DNA from 3 places in the Streptomyces sp. NPDC019224 genome. Region 2 is predicted to be linked to each of the others. Evidence: riboswitches for the same ligand, from Rfam matches in the RefSeq annotation. Region 2 holds a riboswitch; each other region holds the start of a gene.
The links. A riboswitch is a leader RNA that binds a small molecule or an ion and turns the genes downstream of it on or off. The one in region 2 is predicted to bind cobalamin.
Positions count from the first base shown of each region.

Region 1 (2,253 bases), on a different contig from region 2:
GCGGCGTCGAAGTCGTCGCCCCACAGGTCGACCAGTTCCGGTACGTCCGCCGGGGAGAACAGCGACCAGTCGGAGTCCGCCTCGACCCGGCGCATGAACTCGTCCGGGATCCAGTGCGCCAGGTTCAGGTTGTGCGTGCGCCGCTGGTCCTCGCCCGTGTTGTCGCGGAGCTCCAGGAACTCCTCGATGTCCGCGTGCCAGGTCTCCAGGTAGACGGCGGCGGCGCCCTTGCGCCGGCCGCCCTGGTTCACGGCGGCGACGGAGGCGTCCAGCGTCTTGAGGAACGGCACGATGCCGTTGGAGTGCCCGTTGGTGCCGCGGATCAGCGAACCCCGGGCCCGGATGCGGGAGTACGAGAGGCCGATGCCGCCCGCGTGCTTCGACAGGCGCGCCACCTGGTGGTAGCGGTCGTAGATCGAGTCGAGCTCGTCCAGCGGTGAGTCCAGCAGGTAGCAGGAGGACATCTGCGGGTGCCGGGTGCCGGAGTTGAAGAGGGTGGGCGAGGAGGGCAGGTAGTCCAGCCGGCTCATCAGCCCGTACAGCGCGGCGACCTCGTCCAGCGCCCGCTCGGAGGTGTCCTCGGCGAGCCCGGAGGCGACCCGGAGCATGAAGTGCTGGGGCGTCTCGATGACCTGACGGGTGTGCGGGTGGCGCAGCAGGTAGCGGCTGTGCAGGGTGCGCAGCCCGAAGTAGCCGAAGCGGTCGTCGGCGCCGTCCGCGAGCGAACGCTCCACCAGCGCGTCCAGCGCGGCGGCGTGCAGCGTCACGAACTCGGCGGTGCGGTCCGCGATCAGGCCCTCGCGGTGGCCGACGGCGACGGACGCGGAGAACGAGGTGGCACCCTGCCCGGCGGCCTCCTCCGCGATGGACCGGGTGAGCAGGCGGGCGGCGAGCCGGGAGTAGGCCGGGTCCTCGGCGATGAGGCCCGCCGCGGCCTCGGTGGCCAGCGAGTGCAGCTCCGCCTCGTCGGACCGGGCGCTGCGGCCGCGCAGGGCGGCGGCGGCGACCCGGCCGGGGTCGGTGTCGGGCAGGTCGGCGGTGAGGCCGGTCAGGGTCCGCAGCAGTGCGGTGCCGGGCCCGTCGCTCGCGGATCCGGTCGCTTCGGACTCGGCCGTCTTCGGCGCTGTGGCCGGATCGGCTGGCGCGATGGTCACGGGGTGCTCTCCCTCGCTCGGCTCTGGGCCGGCGGGGAGCGGGGCAGCCGGGCAGGAGCGGGCCCGGGCGGGTCGGCACTCCGTGCGGCGTCCACCGGCCCATCCCACGAGGCCCGGACGTCTGGGCACCCGGTTCGGTCGAGCCGGATGCGCTGTCGGCAGGTCCTCGGACTCGCCGGTGCGCGAAAGCGCACCGGACACACCGTTGCGGGACAGTTCCGGATTCGCACCGGATTCCCCTGCGACGACAGCGAGCATGAGCATACATGTGGGGGCTGCCCGATCGGGCAGCCCCCACATCTTGTGTCGCGAGCGTCAGGCGTGGGCGGTCAGTGGCAGCCCGGCGCCCCCGCCGTGGCCGGCGGCAGCTCCGCCTCGACGCCCGGGTCGCCCACGTCCGCGGTGTAGTCGTCCGGAGCGGTCTCGTCGACCCCGGCGGGTGCCTTGACGGCGTTCAGGACGAAGGTCAGGACCACGGTGACCACGACGTTCAGCACGAAGGCCGTCAGGCCGATGTAGCCGATCTCGCCGATGCCCGGGATCTCCTCGGAGGACCCGCCGAAGTGCTTCTGCGTCGGGCTCGCGACCCCGTACGCGGCGGCCGTTCCGTAGATCATGCCGACCGCCCAGCCGGCGAGCAGCGCCCAGCGGTGGAACCACCGGGTGAACAGGCCGCCGACCAGCGCCGGCATCGTCTGGAGGATCCAGATCCCGCCGAGCAGCTGGAAGTTGATCGCGACCGTCTTGTCCATGGTGAGGACGAAGGCGAGCGCGCCGACCTTGACCAGCAGCGAGACCAGCTTGGAGACCTTGGTCTCCTGCTCGGGCGTCGCGTCGGGCTTCAGGAAGTCCTTGTAGATGTTGCGGGTGAACAGGTTCGCCGCGGCGATGGACATGATCGCGGCCGGCACCAGCGCGCCGATGCCGATGGCGGCGAACGCGACTCCCGCGAACCAGTCGGGGAACATGTCCTCGAACAGCTGGGGGATCGCCAGCTGGCCGTTGTCGACCTTCACGCCGGCGGCGATCGCCATGAAGCCGAGCAGCGCGAGCAGCCCCAGCATCAGCGAGTACAGCGGCAGGATGGTCGTGTTGCGGC
Region 1 covers NZ_JBEYCF010000030.1:78,447-80,699, reverse strand. The annotation lists gene ABZ564_RS20330 (ribonucleoside-diphosphate reductase subunit alpha) at 1-1,154, opposite strand, end outside; cobalamin riboswitch at 1,294-1,425, opposite strand; gene mctP (monocarboxylate uptake permease MctP) at 1,484-2,253, opposite strand, start outside.
Region 1: it holds a riboswitch for cobalamin, as region 2 does, so the genes downstream of both, ABZ564_RS20330 (ribonucleoside-diphosphate reductase subunit alpha) here and ABZ564_RS23325 (cobalamin biosynthesis protein) in region 2, are expected to answer to the same signal.

Region 2 (2,253 bases):
GCAAGCCCGTCGGCCACGGCGATGTCGCGCCCGGCTCCGAGGACGCGGCCCCGGCCGAACCCGCGGGGGTCGTCACCCAGGCCATCGCGGCCGTGAGCCCGCCGCCCACCACGGCCCAGGCGCACGACCTCTCCGCCACCATCCCGGCGCCCGCCGGGCCCGTCGCCGCCGATCCGGCCCGACCCGCCACGGTCTGACAGACCCCGGTACTCCGGTAAGGACACCCCCCGTATGAACATCGACTGGGCAGCTCTGGGCACCGTCTTCGGCGTCTCCCTCGTCACCACCGTCGCCCTGGTGGGTCTCTTCACGCTCGGCATCGTCGGCCTCTCCAAGCAGCCGGAACCGGCCGCGCAAAGCGGGTCGGCGGGCTCCTCGCTGCTGCTGGCACGCGCCGGGGCGTACGTCTGCTTCGGACTGTGCGCGGCGGCCGTCGCGTACGGGATCCATCTCATCGTCGCCTGACGCGGCACCTTCCCGGCGGGCCGGACGCACCTCGTGCGCGTCCGGCCCGCCGCGCGTCCGCCCGCCCCGCGCCGCCGCAGGTCAACGGCGAGTTGACGGGCGTTCGCGGGGCGTGGTGGACTGCCGGAGCCATTACGGCGACAGCAGAGGAAGCCGGTGCGAATCCGGCGCGGTCCCGCCACTGTCACCGGGGAGCGGTCCCCCACCGCCGCACGTCACGGCCCTCGCCAGGGGCTGGAAGACCGGGGGAACCGCCGATCCGGAAGCCAGGAGACTCTCGTCGCCGTCACGTCGAACCAGGGCGCGGACCCTGAGTGAGGACATATCGCCATGCCCGGCCGCCGTGCGACCGTTTCCCCGCCGCCCCCGTCGGCAACCACCGGTACGGCCGGCTGAACCGTGCGTGCCGATCGCATCCACGCGTACGGCGCCACGGCCGGGCTGATCGGCGACCTGCTGCTCGGTGACCCCCGCAGGGGGCACCCGGTCGCCGCCTTCGGGCGGGCCGCGGCGGCCGTCGAGGACCGGCTCTGGCGCGACCACCGCGGCTGGGGCGCCCTGCACACCCTGCTCTGCGCCGGGGGCGCCGCCGGGAGCGCCGCGCTGGCCGCCCGCGCCCTGCGCCGCCACCCGGCCGCTTCCGTCGCCCTGACCGCCGCCGCCACCTGGTCCGTCGTCGGCGGTACGTCGCTGGGGCGCGAGGCCCGGGCCGTCGGCGGGGCGCTGACCGCCGGGGACATCGAACTGGCCCGGGAGCGGCTGCCGCACCTGTGCGGGCGCGACCCGCAGGCGCTGGACGGCCCCGGCATCGCGCGCGCCGTCGTCGAGTCCGTCGCCGAGAACACCTCGGACGCCGTGGTCGGCGCCCTGGTGTGGGGCGCCCTCGCCGGTGTCCCCGGGCTCGTCGGCTTCCGCGCCGCCAACACGCTCGACGCGATGGTCGGCCACAAGTCGCCCCGCTACCGGCGGTACGGCTGGGCCTCGGCCCGGCTCGACGACCTCGCGGGCTGGCCCGGCGCCCGGCTCACCGCCCTGCTCGCCGTGGCCGCCGGCGGACGGCCGCGGGAGGCGGCACGGGCCTGGCGGGCGGACGCCGCGAAGCACCCGAGCCCCAACGCGGGCCCGGTGGAGGCCGCGTTCGCCGGCGCGCTCGGCGTACGGCTCGGCGGGACCCTCGCCTACGGAGGCCGTGTCGAGCACCGGCCCGTACTGAACGGGGAGGCCGGCCGCGCGGTGGAGACGGGGGACATCGAGCGTGCCGTGCGCCTCTCGCGCCGGGTGGGCGTGCTCGCCCTCGGCGTCAGCGTGGCGGCCCGGCTGGGCGCGGGGACCGTCGCACGCCGGATCGCGGCAGCCGGCCGCTCCCCGAGCGCACCAGGACCTCGTACCTCTGGACGGAGAACGATATGAGCGGCGGACTGCTGGTCGCCGGGACCACCTCGGACGCGGGCAAGAGCGTCGTCACCGCGGGCATCTGCCGCTGGCTGGTGCGCCGGGGGGTGAAGGTCGCCCCGTTCAAGGCGCAGAACATGTCGCTGAACTCCTTCGTCACCCGCGAGGGCGCCGAGATCGGCCGGGCCCAGGCGATGCAGGCGCAGGCCGCCCGGGTCGAGCCGACCGCCCTGATGAACCCGGTGCTGCTCAAGCCCGGCGGCGACCGCTCCAGCCAGGTCGTCCTGATGGGGCGGCCGGTCGGCGAGATGAGCGCCCGCGGCTACCACGGCGGACGGCAGGAACAGCTGCTGTCCACCGTCACGGACTGCCTGGAGCAGCTGCGGGGCACCTACG
Region 2 covers NZ_JBEYCF010000040.1:33,615-35,867, reverse strand. The annotation lists gene ABZ564_RS23335 (inorganic phosphate transporter) at 1-197, shown strand, start outside; gene ABZ564_RS23330 (hypothetical protein) at 232-465, shown strand; cobalamin riboswitch at 611-742, shown strand; gene ABZ564_RS23325 (cobalamin biosynthesis protein) at 865-1,875, shown strand; gene ABZ564_RS23320 (cobyric acid synthase) at 1,872-2,253, shown strand, end outside.

Region 3 (2,253 bases), on a different contig from region 2:
TCCAGATGATGCCGTCGCGGATCGGGCTGAGCCGTGCCTCGCCGATACCGAGGTGGGAGGCGACGGCGGACCAGACGTCCCCGACGGAGATCCGGGCCGGGCCGATGGTGACGGCGACCGCGATGGACAGGGCGAGCAGCAGGGCGCCGCCGGTCCACAGGAGCCCGCCGGGAAGGCCCCGCAGGCGGGGGCGTGCGCCGGCCGCCGGCGCCGGGTGCTCGCGCGGCGCCGCGGCCCGTTCGGTGCCCGTCATCCCGCGAGCCCGAACTCGCGCAGTGCGGCGGCCAGTCGCTCCACGCCCTCGACCGTTCGGATGGTCGGGTTCATGGCCTGGCCGCTGAGCAGGACGTAGCGCTTGCGGCGTACCGCGTCCATCTCCTTCGTGACGGGGTTCGACTCCAGGAAGGCGATCTTCCCGGCGGCGCTCTCCGCGGTCTGCGAGGTGCGGGTGAGGTCGCCGATGACCAGGACGTCCGGGTTGCGGTCGGCGACCGTCTCCCAGTTGATCCGGGGCCATTCGTCGTGCGTGTCGTCGAAGACGTTCTTCACGCCGAGCTCCCGGCTGATGATGCCCGGCGCCCCGCAGCAGCCCGCCAGGTACGGAGCCTCGGAGTTGGCGAACCAGTACAGGACGGAGGTGCCGGAGGCGTCGATGCCGTCGGTGGCCTCGCGGATGCGGGTGCGGAGCCGCGCGACGAGCTTCTCGCCGCGTTCGGGCACGCCGAACAGGCGGGCGAGGTCGCGTACTTCGCCGTAGACGCTGTCCATCGTCAGGGCGCCGGTGCGGACGCCGTCGCCGTCCTCGGTGTTGTCCTTGGCCGTGCAGTCGGCGGGCGAGACATAGGTGGGGACGCCCAGCTTCTCGAACTGGTCGCGGGGGGCGACGCCGCCCTTGGCGAGCGTCGACTCGAAGGAGGCGCTGACGAGGTCGGGCTCCTGGTCGAGGACCTTCTCGGACGAGGGGCGGTTGTCGGCGATCCTGGTCACGCCCGCGTTGGCCTTCTCCAGACCCTTCATCACCGGGTCGGTCCAGGTCGCGGTGGCCGCGATCCGGTCCGCGAGGCCCAGCGAGAGCAGGATCTCGGTCGAACCCTGGTCGACGGAGACCGCACGCCGGGGCGCGGCGTTCACGGTGACGGTGCGCCCGCAGTTCTTGAGGGTGACCGGATAGCCGCCGGACCCGCTCTTCTCGCCGGCCGCTTCGGGCGGGGGCCCGCCGCAGGCCGTCAGGGGCAGGAGTGCGGCGGTGAGCAGGGCGGCGGAACGGCCACGACCTATGAGCGGCACGGGAGATACCTCGGCGTCTCTGGGCCCATGCGCGGGACCCGCTGTACGGAATCCGCCGCCCGGTCCCGGGCTGCGGTCGCCAGCAGGTCTTCGGACTCGGGTTCACGCGGACGGGACGCCTTCCCGGGGGACGAGGGTCTCCCAGTGGCCGTGGCCCCGCCCGTCCCCCTCACCGCTGCGCGTCAGTTCCGGATTCACACCGGATTCCCTGACTCCTGGGGGCGTCCGGCAAATCCCCGCGGAGGAAGGAGCGGCGGCCGGTGCGTGCGATCGCAAGACGCCGGAAAGTCCTTGGATGGGGCCTACCCTGCTCATCAAGAGCTTGGGGAAGGAGCTACCAGGGCTTTCGGCAACGCCGCGAGCGTGCGTGCCGGGCGGCGCGACGCCGCGGGGGTTTGCCGGACGCCCCCGTGGTGGAGTTCGACTGGCCCCGGCACGCTACCACGAGCGTCCGGGCAGCCCGGTGCCGCCCGCGGCCGGTGACGAGGGGCCCCCGTTCGCCACCGGCCGGCCGGTCACGGGCGCTGGAGCGCGACCACCGCGTTGTGCCCGCCGAAACCGAAGGAGTGGCTGACGGCCCGGCGGACGGGCCGCACCAGCGGCTGCTTGGTGACGCAGTCGATGTCGAAGCCGGGCGCGGGGGCGTCCAGGTTCGCGACGGGCGGGACGACTCCGCGCTGGAGCGTGAGGATCGTCAGCCCCGCCTCGATCGCCCCGGCCGCGCCCATGCAGTGGCCGAGCACGCCCTTGGGGGCGGTGACGGGTGGCCGGTGCGGGTACATCCGGCTGATCAGCGCGGCTTCGGCGGCGTCGTTGTGCACGGTCGCGGTGCCGTGCGCGTTGACGTGCTCGACCTCGTCGGCCCGCCAGCCCGCGTCGCGCAGCGCGGCCTCGACGGCGGCGCGGGCGATCCGGCCGTCGGGGTGCGGGCTGGTGGGGTGGTGGGCGTCCGTGGTGGCACCGGTG
Region 3 covers NZ_JBEYCF010000017.1:33,456-35,708, reverse strand. The annotation lists gene ABZ564_RS13715 (iron chelate uptake ABC transporter family permease subunit) at 1-253, opposite strand, end outside; gene ABZ564_RS13710 (ABC transporter substrate-binding protein) at 250-1,287, opposite strand; cobalamin riboswitch at 1,372-1,497, opposite strand; gene ABZ564_RS13705 (beta-ketoacyl-[acyl-carrier-protein] synthase family protein) at 1,803-2,253, opposite strand, start outside.
Region 3: it holds a riboswitch for cobalamin, as region 2 does, so the genes downstream of both, ABZ564_RS13710 (ABC transporter substrate-binding protein) here and ABZ564_RS23325 (cobalamin biosynthesis protein) in region 2, are expected to answer to the same signal.